3 regions of the Mesobacillus sp. genome follow, and region 1 is predicted to be linked to each of the others. Evidence: predicted binding sites of a transcription regulator. Region 1 holds the regulator's gene; each other region holds the start of a gene.
What was found. The regulator Rex, encoded in region 1, represses fermentation and respiration genes when NADH is low (regulators of the CRP and FNR family bind a similar motif). The targets are predictions, from matches to a motif close to TTGTGAAATATTTCACAA.
Positions count from the first base shown of each region.

Region 2: the regulator Rex is predicted to act here: its motif matches at 5,868-5,885, upstream of AC3EBE_RS21645 (nitrate/nitrite transporter).
Region 3: the regulator Rex is predicted to act here: its motif matches at 2,192-2,209, upstream of qoxA (cytochrome aa3 quinol oxidase subunit II).

Region 1 covers NZ_JBYNSB010000028.1:839-10,662, reverse strand. Annotated here, with positions in the region: gene groL (chaperonin GroEL) at 1-1,462, opposite strand, end outside; gene groES (co-chaperone GroES) at 1,518-1,802, opposite strand; gene AC3EBE_RS10935 (CPBP family intramembrane glutamic endopeptidase) at 2,219-2,950, shown strand; gene AC3EBE_RS10930 (YdiK family protein) at 2,954-3,154, shown strand; gene AC3EBE_RS10925 (redox-sensing transcriptional repressor Rex) at 3,314-3,979, opposite strand; gene moaC (cyclic pyranopterin monophosphate synthase MoaC) at 4,006-4,500, opposite strand; gene AC3EBE_RS10915 (ABC-F family ATP-binding cassette domain-containing protein) at 4,670-6,601, shown strand; gene tsaD (tRNA (adenosine(37)-N6)-threonylcarbamoyltransferase complex transferase subunit TsaD) at 7,031-8,065, opposite strand; gene rimI (ribosomal protein S18-alanine N-acetyltransferase) at 8,062-8,514, opposite strand; gene tsaB (tRNA (adenosine(37)-N6)-threonylcarbamoyltransferase complex dimerization subunit type 1 TsaB) at 8,527-9,228, opposite strand; gene tsaE (tRNA (adenosine(37)-N6)-threonylcarbamoyltransferase complex ATPase subunit type 1 TsaE) at 9,229-9,681, opposite strand.
Region 2 covers NZ_JBYNSB010000060.1:52,779-63,070, forward strand. Annotated here, with positions in the region: gene AC3EBE_RS21605 (BsuPI-related putative proteinase inhibitor) at 1-489, shown strand, start outside; gene AC3EBE_RS21610 (DUF3813 domain-containing protein) at 529-720, opposite strand; gene AC3EBE_RS21615 (hypothetical protein) at 721-873, opposite strand; gene AC3EBE_RS21620 (Cof-type HAD-IIB family hydrolase) at 1,172-1,990, opposite strand; gene AC3EBE_RS21625 (prolyl oligopeptidase family serine peptidase) at 2,220-2,987, shown strand; gene AC3EBE_RS21630 (metal-sulfur cluster assembly factor) at 3,062-3,373, shown strand; gene AC3EBE_RS21635 (TIGR04053 family radical SAM/SPASM domain-containing protein) at 3,708-4,829, shown strand; gene AC3EBE_RS21640 (Crp/Fnr family transcriptional regulator) at 4,910-5,608, opposite strand; gene AC3EBE_RS21645 (nitrate/nitrite transporter) at 5,984-7,483, shown strand; gene moaA (GTP 3',8-cyclase MoaA) at 7,799-8,815, shown strand; gene cls (cardiolipin synthase) at 9,024-10,292, shown strand, end outside.
Region 3 covers NZ_JBYNSB010000020.1:238,569-248,860, reverse strand. Annotated here, with positions in the region: gene AC3EBE_RS08010 (hypothetical protein) at 1-274, opposite strand, end outside; gene AC3EBE_RS08005 (oxidoreductase) at 403-1,296, opposite strand; gene qoxA (cytochrome aa3 quinol oxidase subunit II) at 2,237-3,259, shown strand; gene qoxB (cytochrome aa3 quinol oxidase subunit I) at 3,249-5,225, shown strand; gene qoxC (cytochrome aa3 quinol oxidase subunit III) at 5,215-5,820, shown strand; gene qoxD (cytochrome aa3 quinol oxidase subunit IV) at 5,821-6,120, shown strand; gene AC3EBE_RS07980 (hypothetical protein) at 6,369-6,578, opposite strand; gene AC3EBE_RS07975 (DUF2935 domain-containing protein) at 7,239-8,054, opposite strand; gene AC3EBE_RS07970 (hypothetical protein) at 8,228-8,698, shown strand; gene AC3EBE_RS07965 (hypothetical protein) at 8,770-8,925, shown strand; gene AC3EBE_RS07960 (TraB/GumN family protein) at 8,994-10,160, opposite strand.

The DNA of each region.
Region 1 (9,824 bases):
CTTCGATCATGTTTACCCATTGGCCAGTAGCAGCGTTGAAGCCTGTGCCGACTTCTTCGCGCTTAAGGCGCTCAACGATAACAGATCCTTCAAGGCCTGCGTTGTGAGCGATCTGGCGAACTGGTTCTTCCATTGCACGAAGGACAATGTTCACACCAGTTGCTTCGTCGCCTTCAGCCTGGATTTCAGATACTTTGTTGTATACGTTTAGAAGCGCTACGCCACCGCCGGATACGATACCTTCTTCAACTGCAGCGCGAGTTGAGTTAAGAGCATCTTCAATGCGAAGCTTGCGTTCTTTCAATTCAGTTTCAGTAGCAGCACCAACCTTGATGACTGCAACACCGCCAGCTAGTTTAGCAAGGCGCTCTTGTAATTTTTCACGGTCAAATTCAGAAGTTGTTTCTTCCATTTGAACGCGGATCTGGTTAACACGGCCAGCGATTTGTGCGCTGTCTCCAGCACCTTCAACGATGGTGGTGTTTTCTTTTGTAACAACAACTTTAGAAGCGCGTCCTAAAGATGTGATTGTTGCAGATTTAAGGTCACGGCCTAACTCTTCAGTGATCACTTCACCGCCAGTTAATGCAGCGATATCTTCAAGCATAGCTTTGCGGCGGTCGCCGAAGCCAGGAGCTTTTACTGCAACTGCATTGAATGTTCCGCGAAGCTTGTTAACTACTAGAGTAGCAAGTGCTTCACCTTCAACATCTTCAGCAATCATCAATAATGGCTTGCCTTGCTGTACAACCTGCTCAAGTACAGGAAGGATTTCCTGGATGCTTGCGATTTTCTTGTCAGTGATCAGGATATATGGATTTTCAAGAACTGCTTCCATCTTGTCAGAATCAGTTACCATGTAAGGAGATGCATATCCGCGGTCGAACTGCATACCTTCAACAACGTCCAATTCTGTTGTGAAGCCTTTAGATTCTTCAATTGTGATAACGCCGTCGTTGCCAACGCGCTCCATTGCTTCAGCAATCAATTGGCCAACTTCTTCGTCAGCAGCAGAGATTGAAGCTACCTGTGCGATAGAAGCTTTGCCTTCGATTGGCTTTGAAATTGCTTTTAATTCTTCAACAGCGGTAACAACAGCCTTTTCAATACCTTTGCGGATGCCCATTGGGTTAGCACCAGCAGTTACGTTCTTAAGGCCTTCACGGATCATCGCTTGAGCAAGAACGGTTGCAGTAGTAGTTCCGTCACCAGCAACATCGTTTGTCTTGCTTGCTACTTCAGCAACAAGCTTAGCACCCATGTTTTCAAATGCATCTTCAAGCTCGATTTCCTTAGCAATTGTTACACCATCGTTTGTAATCAGTGGTGAACCGAATTTCTTCTCAAGAACCACGTTGCGTCCTTTTGGTCCAAGAGTAACTTTTACAGCATTTGCAAGAGCGTCAACTCCGCGAAGCATTGAACGGCGTGCTTCTTCACTGAACTTAATGTCTTTTGCCATCGTAAAAAAACCTCCTCAAATTTTTGGTTTTATAACGTACTGTCGTTAACAGTTATTATTCTACAACTGCTAAAATGTCGTTTTCGCGTAGGATCAGGTATTCAGTTCCCTGGTACTTCACTTCTGTACCTGCGTATTTTGAGAAGATAATGCGGTTGCCAACTTCAACTTCAAGTGCTACGCGCTCCCCATTTTCAAGGACACGGCCTGTGCCCACAGCTACAACTTTACCTTCTTGAGGTTTTTCTTTCGCTGTGTCGGGTAAAACGATACCGCTTGCAGTTTTTTCTTCAGACTCAACAAGCTCGATAATAATGCGATCACCTAATGGCTTGATCAAGTGAAACAACCTCCTCAAATTATATGTAGATTATTTTATTAGCACTCTCCTCGATAGAGTGCTAACACAATTTATATAATAATGAATCTCCATTTTTTTTGCAAGCATGAAGTCCAATTTTTTTTATAAAATTTATTAATCCCCAGCTGCCGGGATTACCGCGACAAAATCAGCTATTTCCCGATTTATTTCGATTTTGCAGCAAGGCTTTTAGGGGATCGGACATCCCTAAAAAAGTCCACCTTAAAGAGTATGCATCGGCCTCATGATCTTTAACCGTTTTTTTAAGCCAGGCACCTGCAATTTGAACTTTCAGGGTCTCTGCTAGTAAAATGGAGAGATAGTGTAACAACGGAACCTTTATAGAATTGAATCGTATATAAACTTATGAACTTGCCCTAAAGGAGATTAGCATATTGAAAAAGGAATATTGGTACATCATCATCATTTATATTGCCATGCAGCTTTCAAGCCTTGTTGGCCTCCCGATTGTAGCATTCGTAGGAGCTGCAATGGGCAAAAGCCTGAAAGAGATGGAAACACTCTCGATTCCTTACTGGCTTGTGATCAGTTTCAGTCTAACTCTGGTCATCGTGCTGCTTATTTTACGAAAAGAAAAGAGGATGGAGGATGATTTACGCGGAATGGCTTCGCCAGCAAGTTCGGCAGCCTGGGCGATAGCCGGTGTGTTCCTGGCATTGATGGCCCAGTCCATCGCGGCAAGCATTGAACAGATGCTCGGTATTGAAATGGGCTCGGAGAACACCCAGGATATCATCAACCTGATTGAAAGCTTCCCCGTCGTCATCCTTGTGAGCTCAATCATCGGTCCGATATTGGAGGAAATCGTCTTCCGGAAAATCATCTTCGGCAGCCTTCATAAAAAAATGAACTTCTTTTTTGCGGCATTGATCAGTTCGGTTATTTTTGCGCTTGCTCATATGGAGCCTGAGCATGTCATCCTGTATTCCGCGATGGGCTTTACCTTTGCCTTCCTATATGTAAAAACAAAACGAATCATCGTACCGATCATTGCCCATGTTACAATGAATACATTCGTTGTCCTGCTTCAGTCCGTATTCAGAGAAGACATTGAGAGAATGATAAGAGAAGCAGAAAAAATCCAAAGCTTTATTGGGGGACTTTAATTAATGAGACAATCTCCTTTATTTTCAGGCATTGTCTACATCTTGTTAGGCAGCTTGTTCACCTACTTCGCCATCCAGAATGTCAATGAAACTGGCTGGGGATTTTTCACATACCTGCTCGTCCTGCTCGCTACCTTCGACTTCGGGTCTGGCATCAGGATGATCCTGTTCCATTTCAAACTGAAACAAATCCAAAAAAAATAGCCTCTTCGATTGAAGAGGCATAGACTGCAGTTATCGTACAAATGAATTTCATTATTCTAAAGCAACACTCATGTCTGTCCTTCAAACCAAAAAAGGGTCCGGAATTCCGGGCCCTTTTGTCTATAAATTAAACCCTTCCACTCGAAGAGGCTATCTCTTTTACAATTCTTCTGCTTCTGTTTCGACATCAGTCGGATAATGTTTAAGGAAATAAATTAATGATTGCAGTTCTACCGCCAGGTCAATATGGTGGATCCTGATGGATGAAGGTACATTCAGTCTTGCAGGCGTGAAGTTCAAAATCCCTTTGACATTTGCCTGGACTAATCGATCGGTAATCGGCTGGGCAACAGCTGACGGAACAGTCAGGATCGCAACCTGCACGCCTTCCTCGACCACCTTTTTATCAAGGTCATCCATATGGTAGACCGGCACTTCGCCAATCTTCGTGCCAACCTTATCCGGGTCAACATCAAAGGCAATTTCAATCTTCGTATTATTGTTCTTGGAAAAATTGTAATTCAAAAAGGCTGTACCGAGATTACCTACCCCGATCAGCGCCACTTTCGTGAGCTCATCCTGATCAAGTGTCTTCCGGAAAAAGGTAAGCAGATAATTCACATTATATCCATACCCTTTTTTGCCAAGCGCACCAAAGTAGGAAAAATCCCTTCTGATTGTGGCAGAATCAACCTTTACCGCTTCACTTAGCTCAGCTGATGAAACCCGCTGCTTCCCAGATGAATGCAGGTTCAGCAGGAAACGGTAGTACAGCGGCAAACGTTTTGCCGTTGCCTGCGGAATTTTCATAGGCTCGTTCGTCATACTCCATCCTCCACCCTGTTCTAGATTTAAATCAACTTATCTTCTCTCTTAAAATCACCGTTCTTCCCGCCGGTTTTTTCGACGAGGTATGTCTTGCCGATCACCATTCCTTTATCCACGGCCTTGCACATATCATAAACAGTCAGCGCACATGCTGAAGCTGCTGTTAACGCTTCCATTTCTACACCGGTGTTCCCTTTTGTTTTTACAGATGCAGTGATATTTAAAATATAGTCACTTTCATTTTGCTCCCAATCGAACGAAAGGTCAATCCCTGTTAATGGAAGCGGATGGCACATCGGAATGATTTCCGACGTTTTTTTTGCTGCCATGATGCCGGCAACCTGGGCAACAGCCAGTACATCGCCCTTTTTCATTTTATTTTCAGTAATTCTTACATATATATCTTCATTAACAATGATGCTCGAATGGGCAACCGCTGTACGAACCGTTTCAGGTTTGTCGCTGACATCAACCATTTTCGCCCTGCCTTCTTCATTAAAATGAGTAAACTCTGCCATGTTCAAGCTCCTTTCAAACAAAATAATACACTATTTTCACAAAGTTGTGTGTGAACTTTGTTGCCAACTTCACAAATTCCTTGCCAAACCTTCATTTGAAGGGGGCGCATATATTGCCGAGCCTATTTGAATGGGGTACACTATCTCTAAGGCAATAGAGGTGAAAAAAATGATATTATTACAAGTTAATCAGCTTTCAAAATATTTTGCTGCTGATCTTATTTTATCGAATATAAAGTTTGAAATACAGACAAATGACCGTGTTGCCCTTGTTGGCCGCAATGGGGCTGGAAAATCGACCCTCCTCAAAATCATCGCTGGACATGAAAGCCATGATGGCGGTGAAATCATCCGTCCAAAGGGTACAAGCATCGGTTATCTCGCACAAAATACTGGGCTGGAGTCCGAGAAAAGCATCTGGGACGAAATGCTTGGCGTCTTTTCCCATCTTCACAGCATGGAAAAGGACCTTCGCCGGCTAGAGGAAAAAATGTCGGATCCTGACATCCTGTCAAACCAGACAGAATACGACAGAGTTCTAAAAGAATATGATATTCTGCAGGTCCAGTTTAAGGAAAAAGGCGGATACCAGTATGAAGCGGACATCCGTTCAGTTTTGCATGGCCTGAACTTTCATTCCTTTGATTATTCCACAAAAATATCCACTTTAAGCGGGGGCCAAAAAACAAGACTTGCATTAGCCAAGCTCCTGTTGACCCGCCCGGATATTTTAATCCTGGACGAACCGACGAACCACCTGGATATTGACACTCTTTCGTCGCTGGAGCAGTATCTGCAAGGCTACCCTGGCGCAATCCTGATTGTGTCCCACGACCGTTATTTCCTGGATAAGGTCGTCAATCAGGTCTATGAAATCTCCCGCCACCAGCTGACGAAATTCCCGGGCAACTATAGTTCTTATCTGGACCAGAAGGCTGAGAACTACGAACGGGACCTGAAGCTTTACGAAAAGCAGCAGGATGAGATCGCCAAGCTGCAGGATTTCATCCAGCGCAACCTGGCTCGCGCATCCACTACTAAACGAGCGCAAAGCCGGCGTAAACAGCTGGATAAAATGGAGCGCATGGACAGGCCAATGGGTGACGAAAAATCGGCTTCCTTCAGCTTTCAGATTGATCGGCAGAGCGGAAACGATGTATTGAAGGCTGACTCACTAGCCGTAGGATACAACCAGGAGATGGTGTCCGAGAATATCACCTTCCATCTAAACCGCGGCGATAGTACTGCCCTCGTCGGACCGAACGGAGTCGGCAAGTCCACATTGTTGAAAACGATTGTGGAAAAACTGCCATCACTTGCAGGGAGTATCCACTATGGGTCCAATGTGTCGATTGGCTACTATGATCAGGAGCAAGCTGAGCTAAGCTCCAATAAAAAGGTACTGAATGAGCTCTGGGATGAATATCCGCTAAAATCGGAAAAAGAAATCCGCACAGTACTCGGAAACTTCCTTTTTTCCGGAGATGATGTACTGAAAATCGTTTCTACTTTAAGCGGCGGCGAAAAGGCCCGTCTTGCGCTTGCAAAAATGATGCTGCAGAAATCCAACTTCCTGATCCTGGATGAGCCTACGAACCATTTGGACCTGGACAGCAAGGAAGTTCTTGAAAACGCCTTGATCGATTATCCAGGCACAATCCTATTCGTGTCCCACGACCGTTATTTTATCAACAGGATAGCCACAAAGGTCATTGAGCTTGATCGTAATGGCGCGACCGAATATCTTGGTGATTATGATTATTATCTTGAAAAGAAGCTTGAACAGGAAGAACTCAAGGCTTTAGAAGCCCAGGCTGCAAAAAATGCCGGCAGTTCTTCTGTGGATAATTCAAAACAGGATAAAAATACTTATCAACAGGATAAAGAAGCAAAGAAACTCGAACGCCAGCGCAAACGCCGCATGGAAGAGGTCGAAGCAACCATCGAAAAGCTGGAAACAGAAGTTGCCGAATACGAGGAACTTCTATGCGATCCTGAAGTTTTCCAGGATCATGAAAAAGCAGCAGAAATTAATAACAAAATTGAAGCTGCTAAAGAGAAGCTTGAACAACTGATGGAAGAATGGGCAGAGCTTGCTTAATAATTATATTCAGTTATCCACAAAAAACCGGACATTGATTGTCCGGTTTTCTTTTATGTTTTTCACTATTAACAGCTCAGCTGTCGATAATGTGGAAAGAATAGTTTTGTGGTGGCTATATTATATATTATTTCTTTATCCACTGCGATATATGGTGAAGTTCATCTCAAATACTTCCATATTGTTACCGAAATTCACTACATTCCCTATCCCCATATTTCTTCTCCAGCAGCCAAAACCACAAAAAAAGTCCCAGATAAGATCCGGGACTTTTTATTCACAAAGTTATTCACATTTAAAATCCTTATTTATGGCTTATCCAGAGACTTTTCCACATTATCCACAGAATAAGCGTCTTTTATCCACATTGTACACAAAATTCTCTCATTTCAGCTCACATATCCACAGCAATATCAGAAAATTTATTTTTTACTTGCGACTTTCGTTGTGGATAGTTATTTCCAAACCAGGATTGCCATTCAAGGTCAAATCAGCACGCTCGCCTTTTGCATAAAGCACACTTCCTGCCGCGGCAATCATTGCTGCATTGTCAGTACATAATGATAACGGCGGGATTACAATCTCGATGTCCATACCTGCAAAGGATTTGGATAGTGCTTCCCTCAGTCCTTTATTTGCTGCCACACCGCCAGCCAAAAGCACTTGCTTAACATCATATTGCTTCACAGCTCGAAGCGTTTTCGTCACCAGGACATCAATCACGCTCTCCTGGAAACTCGCAGCAAGCTCAGCCGGAACAATTTCCTCACCACGCTGCTGTGCGTTGTGGACAACATTGATGACCGCTGATTTTAACCCGCTGAAACTGAAATCATAGGATCCTTCCTCCAGCCATGCTCTCGGCAGGTCAATCGTTGCCTTCCCTTCCTGCGCCAGCCTATCGATATGCGGCCCTCCAGGGTAAGGCAGATTAAGCGTCCTCGCAACCTTGTCATACGCTTCTCCTGCAGCATCATCCCGAGTCTCGCCAATAACCTCGAAATGGCCATGCTCCTTCATATACACCAATTCCGTATGCCCACCTGAAACAACCAAAGAAAGTAATGGGAATTCCATCTCTTCCACTAAGCGGTTCGCATAAATATGCCCAGCGATATGGTGGACACCAACAAGCGGGATATCGTTAGCAAATGCAAGAGCTTTGGCAGCATTCACGCCGATGAGCAGTGCCCCTACCAATCCAGGCCCTTCAGTAACCGCAATGGCATCTAAATCCTTTAATTCTATTTCCGCCTGTCTTAAAGCCTCTTCAAGCACAATTGTAATCTGTTCGACATGATGGCGTGATGCAATCTCCGGGACGACACCGCCAAAACGTTTGTGGCTCTCGATTTGAGAAGCTACAACATTCGCAAGAATCTCGCGCCCATTCTTAACAATCGCAACGGCTGTCTCATCACAGCTCGTTTCAATCCCCATGATTAATTGGTCTTTTGTTGTCATGATAAATTCACCCACATTACTAAAGCGTCTTCCATATTGTCAGTATAATATTGTTTCCTTAAAGCACCATCTTCAAATCCAAACTTTCGGTAAAGATTCTGCGCCCGTTCATTGCTCACCCTGACCTCCAGAGTCATTCTTAAAGCTCCCAAATCCCGTGCCAGCTCCATCACCTTGCCCATTAACGCCTCTCCAAGCTTCATCCCCCTGTAATCAGGCAGAATCGCTATATTTGTGATATGGGCTTCATCAACAATGATCCATACACCGCAATAGCCTACTACCTTGTAATCCACTTCAAGAACGAGGTAGTTGGCGAATTGATTTTTTGTCAATTCGTTAAAGAACGCTTCACGGCTCCAGGGCAACGTAAAGGAATTAACCTCTACCTCCATCACATCATCCAGATCATCAATCGTCATCTTACGGAAAGTTATTGTATTATTCATTGTAATTCCCACTTATTTAGTATTCTCTTGAGCCTTCAGCCAGTTGGCCTCTGCCTCGGCAAGCCTGATGTAATTCGGAACGAATGCATGCAAGTCCACATTTTCTTTATCCCTGCCCAATAAAGCCAATTCGGCAGGGCGTGGATTCTGCTCCGTAATAGCAGCAAAAACAGCCTGTTCACCAAGAGCTTCCTTAATAACTGTTTCGTGCAGCTTCAAATCATTGCTTGTAAATAGAACTTTTTCATCCAGTTCCTTCAGCACTTGTACCCAATCTGCAGACATGACAAGCTGATCCTCTTTCACTGCCTGAATACCCTGGTGATCAAACTTATACAGTCCAGTATATATCTGGCCTCTCCTTGCATCAAAAAACGGAGAAACATAGCCATCGAAATAACGCCCTGCAGAAGCTGCTGCAACTTCAAGACTTGATACACCCGATAAAGGAATATTAAGCGTCCACGCCAATGTTTTTGCGATGGTAACCCCAATTCTTACACCAGTATAGGAACCAGGCCCTTCGGCCACGACGATCTTTGATAGATCCTTTGGCGCAATGCCGCACTCATTCATTATGGTTTGAATGGCAGGCATAACTCGCACGGAATGATTCTTTTTAATATTGGAAATATACTCGCCCAGTACTGTATCCCCATCCAGGAGTCCAATCCCAAGAACATAATTGGACGTATCAATCGATAATACTTTCATTTAAAAAATCTCCTTACACAGTTCTTCATACCGTTCACCTTTTGGCTCTGCTACAATTCTTCTGCCTCCATCATCTTCGAGAAAAAGCTGGAGCAGCAGGAGCTCATCAGGCAGCTGGGCCGCAATCAAATGAGCCCATTCCACTACTGTTACGCCATTGCCCTCAAAGTACTCCTCAAAGCCAAGGTCTTCAAACGCATCCTCTACTCTGTATACATCCATATGATAGAGAGGTAGCCTTCCTTGATATTCTTTTATAATGGTAAACGTCGGACTGTTCACATTCCGGGTAATCCCCAGCCCTTCTGCAAGCCCCTTTGTAAACGTCGTCTTGCCTGCGCCTAAATCACCTTCAAGAGCTATAACATCTCCTGATTGAAGCAGCTCTCCCAGCCTCCTGGCAAAATCTTTCGTTTGCTCCGGCTGCTCCGATTTAAATTGATAAGTAGCCATATCATCACCCTTGTTGATTTCCATTTATATAATTATTGCCAGTAAACTCTAATAATAAAAAATCCTTAGGATGCCTCCTAAGGATGACGATTCTATATGTAGTGTACACGATTTAAGCAGTACGGGCAAAAAAAGCCGCCCAT
Region 2 (10,292 bases), on a different contig from region 1:
AAGCCGCAGGAAAGCATAAAGTGGAGAGAAACATGGGACTATTCATCCCAAGGCATTCGAGTGGATGAGGGGGAATACACGGTCACCGCTGAATTAAAGGCCGTAAGTGTGAATGGCAAAGATGTGGTCGAAAAATCCAAGCTTAAGGATATAAAAACAACTTATATTCCTGGCGAAAACCCTGTTTTCAAAGCTGTTAAGTCTGAAGGAAGCACTGGTAATTACCATATTACCGGAAAAGCAAGACCGCAAAATGGGAAGTTCTATTATTCAGTCGAGGATGGCCATAATCAGCAAATCCCACAGACTGAGGTGAATCTTGGGGCCAAAGATCGGGAGTGGAAGCCTTTCTCTTTTGATATTTCCATCCCGGCAGGCAAGCTGCCTGAAAATGGCGCGCTGATGCTGAATTTGTATGAATTGGGTAATGATGGCTCGATTATCCATACCTATCCGGTGCTGCTTGAGAACTTTAATAGCCTCAAATAGAGGGAAGGCTGGCCATCATCCGATGAGCCAGCCTTCCTTTTACTTATTCTCAATTGAATTCAGCTCGTCCTGAAATGACCGAAGCTGCTCCTTCTCAGCAATAGTTGTATTGGCATATGCTGATGAAAGAGCATTTTTAGCTGTGCTGATGGCCGCTCCCTGTTCGCTAGGCTGTGCAGTTTTAGCTAATTGAACTGCTTTTCGAGCTTCCTGAAAAAGCCTGTTTCCCATTTAGATTCCTCCTAAAGAGGATTCTCTGACATTGGCCATTTTTTGAGCTTCAGCCTCGGCATACGTGGTGTGGTAAGGGATTCGTTGACTATGCTGGGATACAGAATCTGCACTTTGCTGAACAAAACGTTTGGATTTGTTGCTTTTACCCATCGTTTACCCCTCCATATACGAGCGAATTTTGAAACTGGCTTTTAAAGCCGCTTCGTTAGTAGTATGCCCTTTAGGCGAGGAATCAATCTTAAGCACACTAAAAGGCTTTTTTTGGTTTTCCTTTGAAAAAGCTGCTCACTAGCCAGTCAGTCAAAGGATTATTGCGAGGCAGAAGCACTAAGGCCACTAATTCACAGGATTAAAGCCATATGGTAGAAGTGAAGGCAAAAAATAACTATGAAATTATAATGACAGAATTAAAAAGAAAGAGAGGAATCTCCCTGTCCTGGATACACTATCACAATGCTTTTAAGTTAAGCAGATCATTCAGATAAACGCCGATTCCATCTTCTTCATTAGTCAGCGTGATGTCATTAGCGATATTTTTTACAACGTCAATGGCATTGCCCATAGCAATTCCCCGGCCTGCATATTCAAGCATATCTAAATCATTATCTTCATCGCCAAAAGCAATGATTCTTTCAGGCGGGATTTGGAAGTAATCAGATGCCCTCTTTAGACCGACGGCTTTATTCAGTCCGTATTTAACGATTTCTACGACATGGAATGGAGCCGCCCAGCTGCGATGATCGATGACTTCTGCGTGAACTTCGGACAGGTGGGCGCGGATTTTTTTGACATCATCTTCATCAGAATGGATCAGCATACTTGTCGGCGATGTCTTCAAATACCTTCTAAGGTCGCCTGTTGTGATCTTCGGATTGCCAAGATTGAAAATATCCATTAATTTTTCATCATGATAATGAACATAAACGTCGTCAATTACTTCGGCAATGATGTTGTGGTATTTAAAGTCATCCAAAGCTTCTACGATATCCTTGGCTACATCGATTGACAGAGGAGAATGGTGGACTCCCCATTTTGCATCAAGCGGATGGTGGACGAAAGCTCCGTTAAAGTTGACTATCGGTGTATCCAATTCAAGCTCATGATAGTACATTTCGCTGGAACGGAATGGCCTGCCAGTCGCGATCATGACAATATGTCCTTCATCCCGGGCTTTTTTAAGTACGCGTTTATTCTTTTCTGAAATTGTTTTATCATCTGTAAGCAATGTACCGTCTAAATCTAATGCGATTAAATGTTTTTCTGCCATAAATACTCCTTCTTTAATCTATTTTTTGCTTGTTTACATGATATGCATATGATTGGCTCTTTTTCCTCAAGAGTTCTACAATACATATATTGGATGTTTTTTGTAATTGTATCATAACTACTATGCTAACCATTTTACATATAAAGTGTAAAAAAATCATTATTAGAACATTTCAGTGCGGTAAATTCCGATTCGGGATTTTCCGCTAAGAGCTCCAGGAGGGTTAACGTTGATTGTTGTTGAGAAGAAACGCTTAAATCATATTCCCGTTCTCCATGTTGTAAAACAAAATCAATTTTCAGAAAGGATGCCTTTGGTCATCTTTTTGCATGGCTTTACAAGCACAAAGGAACGAAATATGCACCCTGCATATCTATTTGCAGAAAAAGGCTTCCGGGTCATAATGCCGGAAGCAAAATATCATGGAGAGCGAGCTGAAGGTCTATCCGAATCCCAGCTTGGTTTCCACTTCTGGGAGATTGTCCTCAATTCGATTGCTGAAACAGGAACAATCAGAGATATATTAGTTGGTGAAGGGCTTGCTGACCCAGATCGCATAGGTGTGGCCGGAACATCCATGGGTGCCATCACCACGCTTGGTGCACTTGCGAAATATGACTGGATCAAGGCCGCTGTCAGTTTAATGGGGGATCCTTCGTATGAACAGTTGGCATTATGGCAGCTGAATGAAATTGAAAAACGCAATGTGAAACTGGAGCTGTCCAAGGAGGAAATCACTTCTTTATTAAATGAGCTGAAACAATACGATCTGACTCTTCAGCCTGAAAAATTAAACAACCGGCCGGTGCTATTCTGGCATGGCAAACTTGATCAGGTTGTGCCTTACTCCGGTGCCTATCATTTTTACGAGCAAAACAGGTTAAAATATGAAGGTGCAGAGGATTTGTTCCATTTCATTACTGATGAGAAAGCAGGGCATGCGGTTTCGAATGCGGCAGTCATAGCTGCAGCAAACTGGTTCGAAAAACATGTCTGATGCCTTTCTGCTTTAAAAGGTTTGCAATCATTGTTATGATGAAATAAACAAGCAATACAAAGGAGTGACCACCAATGGATGAAGATTTGAAAGAAAGCATTATGGGTGCGCTTGAAATGGTCGTTGACCCTGAACTTGGCGTCGATATCGTTAATTTGGGTCTTGTATATGATGTGGACTTAAACGAAGAAGGTCTTGCAACTGTCACGATGACTTTGACTTCAATGGGTTGCCCTCTTGCAGGCACAATCGTAGACCAGGTAAAACTTGCACTATCCGACCTTCCCGAAGTAAAAGATACAGAAGTTAACATCGTCTTTAACCCGCCATGGTCAAAAGACATGATGTCCCGATATGCTAAAATCGCACTTGGCGTTAGAGATTAGGCTTAAATGAATTTATGGCAGAAGCAGCAGGGTGTCCCCCTGCTGCTTTTTTCACTGTTGATATCAGGGGCAGGAAAGCAGGGCCATAAGTGGAGGCTTCCAAAAGGACAGGCTGCCAAGGGTTGAAGGGGAAGCTGTCCGTATAGGCTATCAAAAGGACAGGTTGCAAGAAAGCGGAAAGGAAGCTGTCCTTAAGAGGCTTCTCCATTTGTCAGTCACAAAATTGTCATACAAATCATCAATTTTGCCGCTTTTTGTGTGAGGTAGTTCACTTAATCAAGTTGTAAATATCCTTATACTTCTTTTATAAGCAGTATTTAAGGAGGGGCCAATGATGTTTGCCAGAGATTTTAATAAGGACCCATTCATTGTGATTTGGGAATTGACAAGAGCCTGCCAATTAAAATGCCTGCACTGCCGTGCGGAAGCCCAATACAGACGTGACCCGCGTGAGCTTTCTTTTGAAGAAGGGAAAGCGCTGATTGACCAAATATACGAAATGAATAATCCGATGCTTGTTTTCACAGGCGGAGACCCGCTGATGAGGGAGGATGTATTCGATATAGCTTCTTATGCAGTAAAAAAAGGTGTTCGTGTTTCCATGACACCAAGTGCAACACCAAATGTCACGAAGGAAGCGATTGAAAAGGCGAAGGAGGTCGGCCTGTCGCGCTGGGCCTTCAGCCTTGATGGACCGACTGCTGAAATTCATGACCATTTCCGCGGAACAGCAGGCTCATTTGACCTTACAATCGAACGGATAAAGTATTTGCATGAACTTGAAATCCCGATCCAGATCAATACGGTCATTTCTCGATATAATATCGATTATTTAGAAGAAATGGCAAAAGTGATCGAAGAACTCGAATGTGTGCTGTGGAGCGTATTCTTCCTTGTTCCTACTGGACGTGGACAGGAAAAGGATATGATATCGCCTGTTGAGCATGAAAAGGTATTTACCTGGCTGTACGAGTTAAGCAAAAAAGTGAAATTTGATATTAAAACGACTGCTGCCCAGCACTACCGCAGGGTCGTCATCCAGCAGAAAATGCGGGAAGCAAAAGACCATTCCGAAGAAATCGATTACCTCACAGCTTTAACAAAGGAAGGCTTGACTGGGTCAATCGATGGTCTTGGAAGAGCGCCAAAAGGAGTAAACGATGGGAATGGATTTGTGTTTATTTCCCATATTGGGGACGTCTACCCGAGCGGCCTGCTTCCTGTTAAGGCAGGTAATGTCCGTGAGCAGCCGCTTGCTGAAATTTACAGAGAGTCACCTGTGTTCAAATCACTGAGGAATCCGGATGAATATAAAGGTAAATGCGGGGTATGTGAATTCAGGCATGTTTGCGGCGGATCAAGATCACGTGCATATGCCATGACTGGTGACTACCTAGAAAGTGAACCTTTCTGTGTCTATATTCCGAAAGCATTGAGAAAACAAAAGCAGAACTGACCAGCAGGAAAGAGAGTTGGCAGAACATGAAAAAACGAGTGAAGCAATGGCTTCACTCGTTTTTGATTTATTCACTTTGCTTAATCAATACTGCAGAATACTGCTGGACAATTTTCGCAGCCGATTTCCTGGCGCAAGAAATCTACATCATGAATAAGGATTTTCCCTTTTTTGATGGAAATCACATTTTCACGCTTCAGGTCATTCAAAATCCTGTTTGTGCTTTCCCTTGAAGTCCCGCAGAAGTTGGCCAGCTCCTGGTTGGTAAGGGGGAGGTCGATCAGGATACCGTTATCCTTTTGGATCCCATAGCTGTTGGTCATACGGATCAATGTTGAAAAAAGGGCGCCTTTCTTTCCGTTCAATACCAGGTCCCGGAACTTTGTCTGGGTTTTGCGGAAATGATCACTCATCCATTTCATGAATTCAAATGCCAGAGAGGGATTCTGGAAAATTTCTTTTTCAATGACATCTTTTCTGATGGCGGCAATCTTTGCATCTTCAAGGATCAAAGCGCTTAACAAATATTTTGGAGCATCTGTGAATAGTGTCAGCTCTCCGCAAATATCATTTTCTCCGCAGATCCTTAATGCGAGCTCACGGCCATCCTGGGTGACCTTGCTGATTTGGACCTTGCCTCCCAGAATCAAATAAAGCTCTTCAGCCTCCATCCCTTCCTGGAAGAGATAGGTTCCTTTCTTCGCCTGTATGGTCCGGTCGGCAAACTGAAGCAATTCCTTTATTTCAATAGAATGAGTCGCTTTATTTGTGTTTGGCATGATCTTCACCCTTTTCGTTTATTAAAAGCCTTTTTAACGGTCTTCTCACGTGACTTTTTGAGTTATTGTCAAAATAATAACATCGTCATAGTGTTAACTAAATATCAAAACGGGAATTGTCAAAATGTCGACACATTATCCAGCTATTCCGTTCACAATTCAGAAACAAATAGCACTCGTCTTTATTATAACGGTAAAATTAGCCGCTTAAATCGCGGGTTGGCGGACTTCTGTGACGGTTTATTGAACAACGAAACAGGTGTGAAGTTCGTCACATCTAAAAGCCTCTGAATTTTTTACGATTTACCCATAGAAAGCTTCTATGTCCGTTTTTAGCCAAAAAGGAATTTGCATAAATTAAAAGGGGAGAAAATCATGAAGACACAAAAAATTCAGCTGCCGCTGCAAACGCTCAGCCTTATCGCAGGTTTTATGGTGTGGGTCATCCTGTCATCCTTAATGCCATTCATTAAAGAGGATATTCAGATGTCGGCAAACCAGATCGCAATGGCAACAGCGGTTCCAGTAGTATTAGGATCAATATTAAGGATTCCAATCGGATATTGGACCAATAAATATGGTGCGAGGAAATTATTCTTCATCAGTTTCATTTTACTGCTTTTGCCTGTATTTTATATAAGCATGGCTAATAGCTACACAGATTTATTGATTGGCGGTTTGTTCGTCGGTATTGGAGGAGCGGTTTTCTCGGTTGGAGTAACTTCTCTTCCAAAGTATTATCCAAAGGAACGTCATGGATTTGTTAATGGTATCTATGGAGTAGGTAACCTTGGAACTGCGATTTCCACTTTCTCTGCACCGGTAATTGCATCCCAGCTCGGCTGGCAGTCCACTGTGAAATTGTATTTGATCCTGCTGCTCGCATTCGCGTTAATGAACTTCATTCTTGGCGATAAGAAGGAGCCAAAGGTTGTAACACCTTTAGGAGAACAGATTAAGAGTGTCTATAAAAACCAGAAACTATGGGCGCTGAGCTTATTCTACTTCCTGACTTTTGGTTCATTTGTTGCATTTACAATTTATCTGCCAAACTTCCTTGTGTCACATTTTGATCTTGAAAAAGTAGATGCTGGTTTAAGGACTGCCGGATTCATCGCACTTGCTACCTTTTTCAGGCCGATCGGCGGCTGGCTTGGTGATAAGTTCAATTCCTTCATCATCCTGATGTTTGTTTTCGGAGGGATGACAGTTGCAGGAATCCTGCTTTCATTCATGCCATCTCTGACTCTTTATACAATTGGCTGTCTGGCAGTCGCCATCTGTGCTGGTATCGGCAACGGTACGGTTTTCAAGCTGGTTCCGCTTTATTTTTCAAAACAGGCTGGTATTGTCAACGGGATCGTCTCTGCCATGGGTGGTCTAGGGGGCTTCTTCCCGCCGCTGATGCTGGCATTCCTGTTCAACCTGACTGGCCACTACGCAATTGGTTTCATGGCTCTTTCCCAGGTTGCGCTAGCCAGCCTGATCATTGTGTTCTGGATGTATTATCAGGATAAATTAAGCCTTGCTAAAAACATCATTGACCATACAGTAGAAGGCATCATGATTACCGATGTCAGAGGGAATATCGAGCAGGTGAATCCAGCCTTCACGACAGTAACTGGATACTCCCCTGAAGAAATCATCGGGAAAAATCCGCGTGTCCTTCGTTCCGGCAAACACGGGGAAGATTTTTATAAGGAAATGTGGAATGCCATTAAGCTGAATGGTTTCTGGCAGGGAGAGATTTGGAATAAGAAAAAGAATGGCAAGATTTATCCTGAATGGCTGACCATCAGTCCTGTGAAAAATGAAGCAGGTGAAATAAAGAACTTTGTCGGCATGTTCAGCGAGTTGACTGGAAAAAGTAAATAAACTATACAATGACTGCATCAAGTTCTGATGCAGTTTTTATGTTTTCACTCTATAATTGCTTAAACGCCTGTTGATTGAAGAGAAAGGCGCGAAGCACCACAGAACTGGAGAAGTTTTCATAGCAATAAATTGACAACATGATGACATTTAAGGGAAAAAACACTATCCACGCAGTTTTTATGTTGTAATATAGATATAAGGGTAAATCTACTATTTAAATAGAGGACAATTGATGTTAATGTGAGAATATTAACAGTAAAGGGACGAGGCTGCTGTTACAATCAATATCATCACCTCTCATTGGAGTTGACATATATGACGAAAAACATAATTAAAGACCAATTAAATAGACCGCTTCGCGATTTGCGTATTTCTGTTATAGACCGATGCAACTTCCGCTGCCAGTACTGTATGCCTGCAGAAAAATTTGGCCCGGATTTTGCCTTTTTGCCGAAAAGCGAACTATTGACCTATGAGGAGATTGAAAGGCTTGCAATCTTGTTCATTGAGCTGGGTGTCGAAAAAATCAGGCTTACTGGCGGTGAACCATTGCTTCGTAAGGACTTGCCGCTGCTTGTGAAAAAACTGAACAGCATTGCGGGATTAAAAGATATTGCCTTGACTACCAATGGAGTACTGCTTCCAAAATATGCAGAGCAGCTGAAGGATGCCGGGTTGAAGAGGGTGAATGTCAGCCTGGACAGCTTGAAGGATGAGCTTTTCGGTGAAATCAATGGACGCAATGTTGGCGTTGGCCCAGTTATGGAAGGAATCAATGCTGCAAAAAAAGCTGGCCTTGGGGTTAAGATCAACACCGTTATTAAAAAAGGGCTTAATGATTCTGAAATCCTGCCAATGGCAGAATTCTGCAAAAATGAAGGCCTGGAGCTAAGGTACATTGAATATATGGATGTGGGCAGCACAAACGGCTGGAAGATGGACGATGTGATCACGAAAAAGGAAATCTACAATATCATCAGTGAGCATTATGAACTTGAGAAGGTAGATCCAGACTATTTTGGCGAGGTAGCAAAGAAGTATCGCTACAAGGGCACGGACATTAATGTCGGTTTTATCTCATCAGTATCTGAATCATTCTGCTCAAGCTGTACAAGATCCCGGCTGTCTGCCAATGGCCAGATCTTTACTTGCCTGTTCAATGGGAATGGACATGATATCCGCGATTTCATGCGCGCCGGTGCCACTGACGATGAGCTAAGGGCAAGAATAACAGATATCTGGAACCACCGTACTGACAGGTATTCAGACGAACGGACAGAAGAAACAGCTGCAACCAGAAAGAAAATAGAAATGTCCTATATTGGCGGTTAATAAAAAGACTCCTTCGGGGGTCTTTTTTCGTTCCAGTGAACAGCTCTCATGAACAGCACTTCAGCTAAAAGAGACGAGCAAGCAAGAGGTATTATGTGAGGTCATGCTTCAGCCATTCCGTTTCTGGACATACTATGTTTCCGGACAGGTGGATTTTGGGTATAAAACAACTCTAATATATCTTATCGAAGATTTGGAGATTGACTGAATGCTGAAAAGAGGAATTGAATTTTTATTTGTATTTATTTTGATAGCCTGTGTTTATATCGTATTGTTCACAGGATATGGCCAGGTGGTTAAAGGTGTCGCAATTACAGTTTATGCACTTATTATTTTTGTCAGCTTATATTCCTTGATGCTTGAAAACCGGTCGGCCCAGCATACCCTTATGTGGATGTATGTCATGATCCTTTTTCCAGTGGCCGGTTATTTCTTTTACCTGTTTTCAGGGCAGCTGTATTTGAAGGGATACCTATACAAAAGCAAACGAACGAAGGACCGCGATCAATGGGAAAGATTGATGCGGCAGGAAGAATCCAGGGATCTATCTTTTCTGACTGACAATCAGCAATGCTTCGCCCAGTATGCAAAAAAAGCGTCAATGACTCCGATTACAACAGGTTCAAAAGCGAAGATCCTGAAAAACGGGAATGAGACCTTTTCAGAAATCAAAAAGAAATTGAGACAGGCAGAGAAATTCATCCATATCGAATATTATATCTTCCGGTCAGACCGCCTTGGCAAAGAAATCATAGAGATTTTAATTGAAAAGGCTCAGCAGGGCGTCGAAGTACTGTTAATGTTTGATGCTGCAGGAAGCCTCAAATTTGCTGCTAAAGAACTGAAGCGGATGCATGACGCAGGCATCAAGGCCCGTCCATTTTCCCCGCTTAAATATGGTTTCTTTAATCAAAAGTTCAATTTCCGCAACCATAGGAAAATTGTTATCATCGATGGAGAAATAGGCTTTGTTGGCGGCTTGAATGTTGGCATTGAATACCTGGGCGAAGATGACAGCATCGGCTTCTGGCGCGATACCCATATGATGCTGACTGGTGAAGCGGTCTATACTCTCCACAATGTGTTCCTGCTTGACTGGGAATATGTCAGCGGCGAAAAAGTTCTTGAGGACCATAAGGCTGTTAAGAAGCATAATGATGATGGTGAACTGGATGGCGCTATCCAGGTGGTGGCAAGCGGGCCCGATACACAGCAAGGGATTATGAGTGACTTTTATTATACAATGATGTCCTGCGCTACTAAGTCCATATGGATCGCAACCCCTTATTTTGTCCCGGATGAAGCGATCCGGACGGCATTGAGAGTGGCGGCTGCCAAAGGAATCGAAGTCAGGATCATGGTGCCGGAAATCAATGACAGCTACCTGACACAGTATGCCAGCCGTTCTTACTTTTCAGAGCTTTTGAGGAACGGGGCTGAGATTTACTCATATAAAAAAGGCTTCCTTCACCAAAAG
Region 3 (10,292 bases), on a different contig from region 1:
TGGAGGACAGGGTAAGCGCGATAATAACAAATCGGTCCGATGGTATCCAGCGATCGCTTTTTGTCGCCTTTCTTTTTTCTATCTTATTTTCGTGAACACTTAATTCAGATGTAAATGTTTCTTCAAATTTCTGGATGTTTGATTTACTTTCACCAAGCTCTTTTTTTGGGCCGTTACTTGAGATAATTCCAAAAATAATTGATGACATCAGTAAAAAATAAAGTAAAAAAAATCCCCCAATTTTATAAAATTGTTTGTTAAAGTTAGGTTTCATCTGCTAACCCCTTAAAGATAAGTCTTACTTTAAGAATAGAAATATATTCCAGATGTGTCAAACATCAAAAAACCCCAGTGAAAACACTGAGGTTTAGGAAAGGTCCATATCAATACTAAATTCATCTTTTAAAATTCATATATTACCCCTGTTAACTCTTCGGATATCTCCCAAAGTTTAGCCATCGTGTCCTCATTATAAACAGAAGCTCCAGGTATCTCAATTGCCGGATTCCCTTTCCTGTTCCCTCTGCCATCCGGTCCGATATACTCGCCGCCTTTAAGGCTTTTTTTAGTGGCAGCGTAAATTGTTGGCAGCGCACCTTTTTCGGCAGGCTGGAAGAAAAGATTCATGATCCATTTCATATATCCAGGAGTAGCGGATTTCCCCAGCTTAAAAAGATTTGTATTCGAGATTCCGGGGTGGCATGCAATGCTGATGGTCTGTATCCCATGCTCCTTAAGGCGCAGATCCAATTCCTTGGCGAACAATAAATTCGCAAGCTTGGTTTGTCCATAAAACTTCATCGGTTTATAACCTTTTGAACCATCCAGATTTTCGAAGTCTATAGTAGCTCCCCGGTGGGCAATGCTGCTTAAAGTAATGACACGAGAATCCGGGGTGTTTTTCAAAAGAGGAAGCAAAAGTCCGGTCAAGGCAAAGTGACCTAAATGGTTACTTCCAAATTGCAGTTCAAAGCCGTCTGCCGTCTTGCCATAAGGAGGAATCATTACACCGGCATTATTAATTAATATGTCTAATTGGTAAAAACGTGAACTATACTCAGCTGCAAAACGGCGAATGCTGCTAAGGTCTGCAAGGTCAATCTCCATTAAATCAATTTTTGCTGAAGTATTTTCCATTATTAATGAATTTAAGGCTATTTGGCCTTTTTCCAGATTGCGTACGGCCAGGATCACATGCGCTCCCCTGGCAGACAGTGCTTTAGCTGCTTCGAATCCAATTCCGCTGTTCGCGCCGGTGATAATCATCATTTTTCCATTTAAATTCTCGTCTGACAATGTTTTTGCACCTCTATGTCTATTATTCTTTCCAACAGTTTACCACTCCATCTCTCAATATGTTATTTTTAAATGCAATTTTTGGACATTGATATAAATATGTTCTGTGATTCTGGAGTCTATGTTATACTCAGATTACCGTTTTCTTATTTGCTTCATTCCCCGCTCTTCTTTAGGAGCGGGGTTTTTTATTTTATCCTTCTTCTTATTCAGCTCATTTTAGTCGAGTGTATTGTAATCGTTTTCCTCTCTAATGCCTAATCTCTATCAATTCTGCCTCCTGCTCTCCTAAGCTTGCAGGTTTACTCCTACATTACGCCAACTTAATTTGTTTTCCTCTTAGCTCACTTACGTACCCATCTGCCTTTATGTAGAGATGTTACTAATTGGGCATTATATCCATTGAACTTTTAAGTAAACGAGGTATAATTCATAGTAAACTCATAGGATTAATGAATAAAATTTGAGGAGGTTTTTTGTTTTGAAACTTTTCAAGCTGTTAGCCCATGATAAATGTCCAAAATGCCAAAAGGCTTTACAGTCAAAGTCGGGTGCAGAGTCAAAAACGATTGTCACAAAATTTTGTCTGGAGGGTCATTACGAAAAAGAATTCCATCCAGCTTTGGAGACTTATGTGGTAACTAAAGTTTCGTGATTAAATGCAGGGTCCTTGGGGGGCCCTGTTTTTTTTTGCGTCAAGGGACTTCACATTTATTTCACATCAATACCATTTATTGTTTTCATATTTTGTTCACAATTGCACGATTTTGTGAACTAACTTCTATGTTAGAATCATTACAAACAGACCTGTGTGATTTTTATCACACCTTTTGCCACAACTTACCTGAGGATTCAGGAACAGTTTCGACAACTTTGTGAACAGATGAGCAAAAGTTTGTGATATAATGAACAAGGTTTTTATCTGAAAGGAGCTGCAGTGATGAAGAAATCCAAACTATTCTTGTTTTCACTCACCTCGATCATGGCCGTACTTTTGCTAAGCGGCTGCGAGAATAACATGGTCGTATTTAATCCACAAGGACCAATAGCAAGACAAATTCTCGAATTGATCAATTTTTCGATTGCTTTAATGCTTTTAGTAACGGTAGTCGTGTTCGGGCTTTTCGCGTTCATCGTCTGGAAATACCGTGAGCGGAAAGACAATATGGGTTATGAACCACCTGAAGAACATGGCAGTACTGTATTGGAAATTATCTGGACTGTCATTCCGATCCTCATTATCGTCGCTTTGACTATTCCGACGGTAAAAACGATTTATGCTATAGATGAAGTACCTAAGGGTTATGAGGATAAAGAACCTCTAGTCATCAATGTCACATCAGCAGATTGGAAATGGATTTTCAGTTACCCTGAACAAGGAATTGAAACTGTCAATTACGTAAATATACCGGAAGACCGGCCAGTTGACTTCAAGCTTACTTCAGCCGGCACAATGCAAAGCTTCTGGATACCTGCGCTTGGCGGGCAAAAATATACAATGGCCCATGCCGAAACACAGCTTTACCTGGTAGCAGATAATCCTGGATCTTATGTTGGACGCAATACCAACTTCAATGGACAGGGTTATGCAGGAATGGAATTCGAGGTCCTTTCTCAAACTCAGGAGGAATTTGATGAGTGGGTTAAAGAAGTTAAGGACACTGCACCAAAAATGACGTTGGCTGAGTATGAAAAAATGCTTGAACCTTCCCACTTGGGACGTAAAACATTCTCAAACACACACTTAGAATGGGTTGACCATTCAGATCCACATTCAAAGAACTACACGAACCCAGAAATGTATGATCGAGGACATGGCTGGCCAGGTAAAATCTTTGAAGACGAGAATAACTACAAGAATAAAGACGGCAACAATGAAACAACTAATCATGAAAATCATGAAGATATGAAACATAAAGAATCTGAAACTGATGAACACGGGGGTGAACACAGTGGGCATTAAATGGGATGAATTTTTCGTAACAGGTGATCCATTAATTTTTGCTTCGCAAATCGGAATTGCCCTGACCATGGTCGGTATCTTTGCTGCTCTCACTTATTTTAAAAAGTGGAACTGGCTATGGAGAGACTGGCTGACAACTGTCGATCACAAAAAAATCGGGATCATGTATATCATTCTTGGAGTGGTGATGTTTTTCCGTGGCGGTATCGATGGTTTGATGATGAAAGGCCAAACTGCGGTACCTGAAAATGAATTTCTGAATGCACAGCATTATAACGAAGTATTTACAACACACGGTGTCATTATGATCCTGTTCGTTGCGATGCCGCTTTTGATCGGTCTAATGAACTTTGCAGTTCCTTTGCAAATTGGCGCTCGTGACGTTGCCTTTCCGCAGCTGAACGCTCTTAGCTTCTGGCTGACTGTCAGCGGTGCGGCTCTATTCAATATTTCATTTATTATCGGTGGTTCACCTGATGCAGGCTGGACTTCATACTTCCCTCTTGCCGGGAAAGAATTCAGCCCGGGTATCGGAAATAACTTTTACGCAGTTGGCCTGCAGATTGCCGGTGCAGGTACATTGATGACGGGTATTAACTTTGTTGTCACAGTGTTAAGGATGCGTACAAAAGGCATGACATTGATGAAAATGCCGATGTTCACTTGGACAACATTTATCACATCCATCATAATCGTTGCAAGCTTCCCTATTTTTACGGTAGCACTTGCTTTGATGACTTTTGACCGTACGTTTGGGACCCATTTCTTCACCATTTCTGGCGGAGGCATGGATATGCTCTGGGCGAACCTGTTCTGGCTATGGGGACACCCTGAAGTATATATCGTAGTCCTTCCAGCATTTGGAATGCTGTCGGACATAATTTCAACATTTGCACGCAAGACGCTTTATGGATATAAATCAATGGTCGTTTCCATCGTAATGATTTCGGTCCTTAGTATGCTTGTCTGGGTCCACCATTTCTTCACGATGGGCAATAGCGCTGGTGTTAACTCCTTCTTCTCCATTACAACAATGGCAATCGCCATCCCTACTGGAGTTAAGGTATTCAACTGGCTGTTCACGATGAGGAAAGGGCGCATCAAGTTTACGACTGCAATGCTTTGGTCACTTGCTTTCGTACCGAACTTTGTCATTGGCGGGGTAACTGGAGTCATGCTTGCTATGGCTGCTGCCGACTATCAATATCACAACACATTATTCCTTGTGGCGCACTTCCACTATGTATTGATTCCTGGGGTTGTGTTCCCAATCTTTGCCGGCCTGTATTTCTGGTGGCCGAAGATGTTTGGATATATGCTGAACGAAAAAATCGGTAAATGGCATTTCTGGCTGTTCGTAGTCGGATTCAACGTAACATTCATGCCGATGTTCTTCCTTGGCCTCGATGGTGCAGTACGCCGCGCTTACACCTATTCGGCGGAAACTGGCTTTGGGCCACTGATGATGCTTTCAGCAGTAGGTTCAGTAATCCTTGCTGCTGGCTTTGCTGCTCTAGTGTATAACATTTACTGGAGCGCTCGTAACGCAGACCGCAATATCGTAAACGATCCTTGGGATGCGCGTACACTTGATTGGGCAACTGCAACACCAGTACAGCACTACAACTTCGCTTCCCTTCCGGAAGTTAAGAGTGTTGATGCATTCTGGCATATGAAAAAGAACAATGAAATCAAACCATTAAGCGAAGATGAAATTGAGGAAATCCACTTGCCAAGCAATACTTGGATTCCGATCTATATGGGTGCGGTATTCGGCATTACCGGCTTCCTGCTCGTATTCGAATGGACCATCGCAGCTGGTATTGCGGCTCTTGGAATCTTTGCTGGCCTTGCTTTCCGTTCATTTGATTATGATGAAGGCTTCCATGTCCACAAGGATGAAATTATTGAAACTGAGCGCAAGTGGAGAAATGTTCGCAAAGGAGTGAAGAACCATGTCAGCTAAAATCGATGCAGCATTGCCGCTTGAATACCAGACTGAACAGAACAGGATGAATATCCTCGGTTTCTGGATCTTCCTTGGAGCGGAAATTGTCCTCTTTGCCACCCTGTTCGGAGTGTATGGGGTCCTCGGCGAACGTTATGCCGGGGGACCTACCCAACAGGATATATTTATCGTAAAAGATGTAATGATCCAAACTTTCCTATTGTTAACGAGCAGCTTCACGATGGGCATCGCGATTCATGAGATGCGCCGCAGAAATATTAAGGGAATGCTCACATGGATTACTTTTACACTGCTGCTTGGCGGCGGATTCCTGTTCATGGAAGTTCGTGAATTCATGCATTATGTCCATGAAGGCGCAACGATGCAGACAAGTGCGTTTCTTTCCAGCTTCTTCGTCCTTCTTGGTACTCACGGTTTGCACGTTACAATCGGTATCGGCTGGGCAATCTTGCTGATGATCCAAGTCCTAAAGCGCGGATTAACGCCAATAACAGCTCGTAAAACCTTTATCTTTGGCCTTTACTGGCACTTCCTGGACGTAGTCTGGATCTTCATTTTCACATTCGTTTATTTAAAAGGACTGGTGATGTAAATGGATAATCATTCAAAAGGATTCCCAATCAGCCATGTCATCGGATTCTTCATGTCACTGATTCTGACACTCGGTGCAGCATGGGTAGCGCTCCAAACTTCATTATCCATGAAAGCCATCATGTGGATCATCGGCTCATTGGCCGTCGTCCAGGCTGGTATCCAGCTATACATGTTCATGCACATCAATGAGGGTGACGACAAGGTTACAAATAACATCAACATCATCTATTCTGCATTTATTGCAGTTGTGATTGTGGCAGGTTCGATTTGGGTCATGACTTCCGGACACTCTCACTAATAACAGAAAGGCGTTCCCCTTGGGGAGCGCCTTTTTAATTATTATGGCTCTTTTCACAAACTATGTTGCTATTGACTGCAAAATAAGATTGAATTACTCAATTTCTTCCCAAACTTATCGCTTATTATGAGAAAAGAGCTGGCTAACTTAGTACGGACATACAAAATGGGTTTTAACAACAATCTTTACGAAAACAGCCATTATTATTGAAAATTGCTGCTCTCACCCAAGAAAAGTTTTTATGCTTTTTAGGCCAATTCGCTTTTATGTCCCTTAATCAATCGGAGCTTAGGCAGCTTCCCTTCTTTCTTAAACAAGCTGAACATCGCAAAATTGAAGACAGCAAGGAATAAAGACAATACTGCATGCTGGAATCCATGGGAATACAATGCCAGGAATCCGCTTACAAGACAATAAATGCTGACAATAAGATAAAAATACATAAGAAGTTTTCCCACTTCTCATTCCCCCACTTTTTCGTTTGTACTTTTAATATTAACAGAATTTACGAAAAAATGTCACATAATGTTCACAAAATGGTCAATAAATTTTCACATTTAGGATTTTAAGTCTCACAATAAATTTATCCAATCTTATAATTAAGCCACAAACTGCGGAAATGAGTGATTTTCGTGAGTGTTCATTTTTTAGAGAAACTGTTGAAAGACAAGTATGGAGTTTTTGAATCTGTACGCCTAACAGGAGGCTAGTTTTGAAATATCCGCCGAAAAACTAAAGGCTTTTAGTGTCTGCGAGGTCTGGAAAGTTCTAAATAAAATTGAAGATGCACCAATCGATGTCCAACAGGAATGGGTCAGAATACTGAAATGGATACTAAATGATTTTTTAAATTTGTGATTTCAAATTCATTCGTGACCGTATATTAGAAAATACGCTTTCCTTCTTTCATCAAAAAAAGCAATGGAACTGGTTGTGTCCATTGCTTACTTGCTTTTGTTCTTGCTTTTACGTAAGTAGATATATCCAACTACCAATGCCAGGATCAAGAATATCGGTAAAAAGGACAATAGTGTATGGCTAAGGTCGATCTGCATAAATGCCTCCTATTGTTTTTTCCTTTTATACCCGGTTTTGAGGCATTTAATCATTGGTATACGTTAACTAAATGATGGCTTTACTAGTGAACAGTTTCCGACTTCTGCCTGGAGCCTTGGTTCATAGTGACTGAGCTTTCTCAAGAAATAGCATGTCTCAGGAAAATGATGTTCCAGAAAACGCAAATCCGTTTTATTCAGCAGCTGGTCCCCTTTGAATTTATTCACCATGCTAATGATAAAGCGGTTCATCTCAATAGTTGTCTTGCCTACCTCATATACAAATTCTCGCTGCCGTGCAAATCCGGGTTCTTTTACCCTTAAATATCCTTTCATATGGTGGTTTTGAACAATGAAAAGCTGGAACTTGCTAATATAGGCTTCAATTTGCCTCTTGGCCGTCACTTCAATTGGATCGAGCATATTCTCAAATAACACACCATGTCCAAGCTGATCCTCGAGCCAGAGGTCCAGCAGCTCTGTCAGGGGCAAAGGCACAGGCTCTTTCCCTTCGGCTAACTGCCCTAATATCCGCAAATATTCACTATTTTCAATTTGTGTTCCATTAAAATAGGTTGGTGACAGATTAAGATTGACGTTATTATCTATCCTTAACGCCTGCATTTGTCCTTCAAATTCAAGATACCCTTTTGCGATTGGCCAAACCTTGTAAGCAAATTGGACCATTAATGGATCAGCGGCTTGTGCCGTTCGGGGAATTGTATTCAGCAAAGCCAATAGTTCTCCATATGCGTTAATATATTGCTGCGCTGTATTCACATATTGTACTTCAGCAGGTGATAAATGATCCCTGACAAAATAAGCATGGTCCTGGAGCATCTCTAGCCAAAATAAATGTTCATCCCATAGAGAAATCATGATTCTCCCTCCTTCGTTATCTAATAAATACGAGAAACCGAAGGAATAAATGATGAAATAAAAAAATTTCACCTTAGTTATGATTTTTCGATTTAAGCTCATCTTTTGTTCGAATTAAGAAATACTAAGAAAAACTTCTTGGAGTTTCTCATTCCTATTTAAGGGTGATTACAGTGAAAATCAATTCGCGATTGTTCGTATTTTTACTTGCGATTTTGCCATGGCTTACAGTACCGCTGCTTGGCAAAAAAACGATAAGAAAATTTCTTCCAGGCACTTTATTCATGGCATTTTATGTTACGTTCGAGGGAATGGTTGCCGAAAGAAGAAAATGGTGGTGGTTCCCTTTTACAGTTAAGCCGAATGTCCTTGCCGAATTACCGTTGATTTGGGGCCCTTTTTTCGTCGGATCATTCTGGATTCTCAAATATACCTACAGAAAGTTCAATTTGTATCTGTTAGTCAATATTATTGTTGATTCTGTATTTACCTATTTTGGTCTTGATATACTGAAGAAGAATGGTTATGCCACTCTGGTTAGAATCAATAAATTTCAGCTCTCCATTATCTTTTTAATTAAGTCTTTTGTTATGTATGGGTTCCAGGTTCTGTATGACAAAACTTTCAGAAGTTCCGTGCAGTAGATTTTCCTTATAAATGCATGGCAAAATGAGCATCTTAATGGTGAGATAAAATGAAAGTGAGATGAATGAAGATGTCAAAACAAGGCAGACAAAATAAAGACCAGACAAGGGAACGAATCGAAAAACAGGATAAAAGAAACGATATAGAACTGGGCAGCGAATTCCAGATAGGCAATTCCAAGTCACAAAGCCAGAAAAAAAGCGGCAAGCAAGTGAATAAAAAATAACAAAAAAGCTTGAGGACTTTTTAGTTCTCAAGCTTTTTTCAACAAATGAAACATATTAACCTGCGCTATTAAAAATTTTGAAAGAAGGTTTTAATTACATCAGCTCCGCCGATAAATGTCCCCATTGATGCTCCAAGGTTGGAGAGCACAACAATCAGGAGTATACGGCTAACTTTATTTCGCCAGAAGCCTTTTACACTGAATACATCCTCAGAGAGTGTTTCAAAATCCTTGACGCTTGGCTTCCGCAAGTAAGCTTGTGCCAGGCCGGCAAACCAGCCTGCCGCCAGCAGCGGATGCAACGCTGTGAACGGTGCTGCAAGGAATGCCGTCAGGATTGTCAATGGATGCCCCATCGCAATCGCCGTACCTAATGCTGAAAGGCTGCCTGTCCAAAGAACCCAGCTGATAGATTGATCAAGACCTGCTGACGGATTGGCAATGAATGTATACAGAATTAACGCGACAAGCATAACAGGAAGGCTCCAGCCTATGATTTTGGGCCAGTTTGATTTAGGAGGAATCGCATTAAGCTGAGACAGGTCATGCTCCCTCTTTATCTCTTCCTTGATACCAGGGACGTGAGCTGCTCCAAGGACGGCAACAATTTTCTCACCCGGCGCATCCTTGATTTTCTGCGCCAGATACTGGTCGCGTTCATCAATCAGCGGTTTCTTCAAACGCGGAAAAGATTCAGTGAATTCATTAAGCATAGCATTAATCGTGTCCTGCTCTTTCATTTTCTCAAGTTCTTCTTCTGAGATGCTGTCCTGGCTGAAAATGCTTGTGATGATTTGAGTCAGAAGCATCGTCTTTCCTCTAAAGCCAAGATTACCCCAGATCCGCGAAAATGTAATTTGAATATTACGGTCAGCAAGCACCAGCTTTGCGCCAACATCCTTAGCAGATTGAATTCCCTGGATCATTTCCTGGCCCGCTTTAATCCCCAATTCCTTTGCCATACGGTTTTGGAATGAAGAAATGGCAAGATTCATCAGCAAAAGCGAAGCTCTTTTTTGCTTGATGACCTGGATGATGTCCATTTCCTTCCACTTTGCACCCTCGGTGATTGTTTGGTATCTTTGTTCATCCAATTCCACACAAACTGAATCCGGCTGTTCCGCTTCAATCACTTCTTTTACTTGTTCAGCACTGTGTTTTGAGACGTGTGCCGTTCCTATCAATATGTATTCTTTACCATTTAAATGCAGCCTTGTAATATTTTCCTCAACCATAAATACCTTCCTTTAACTAACCAGCAGCCTGCACTGGTAAAACTCTCGTATATGTATGCTTTAGCAATTTGAATATGCTGTTTCACCATTATAACACGAACCATTCACTCTTTTGGCAAAGAATCTGATAAT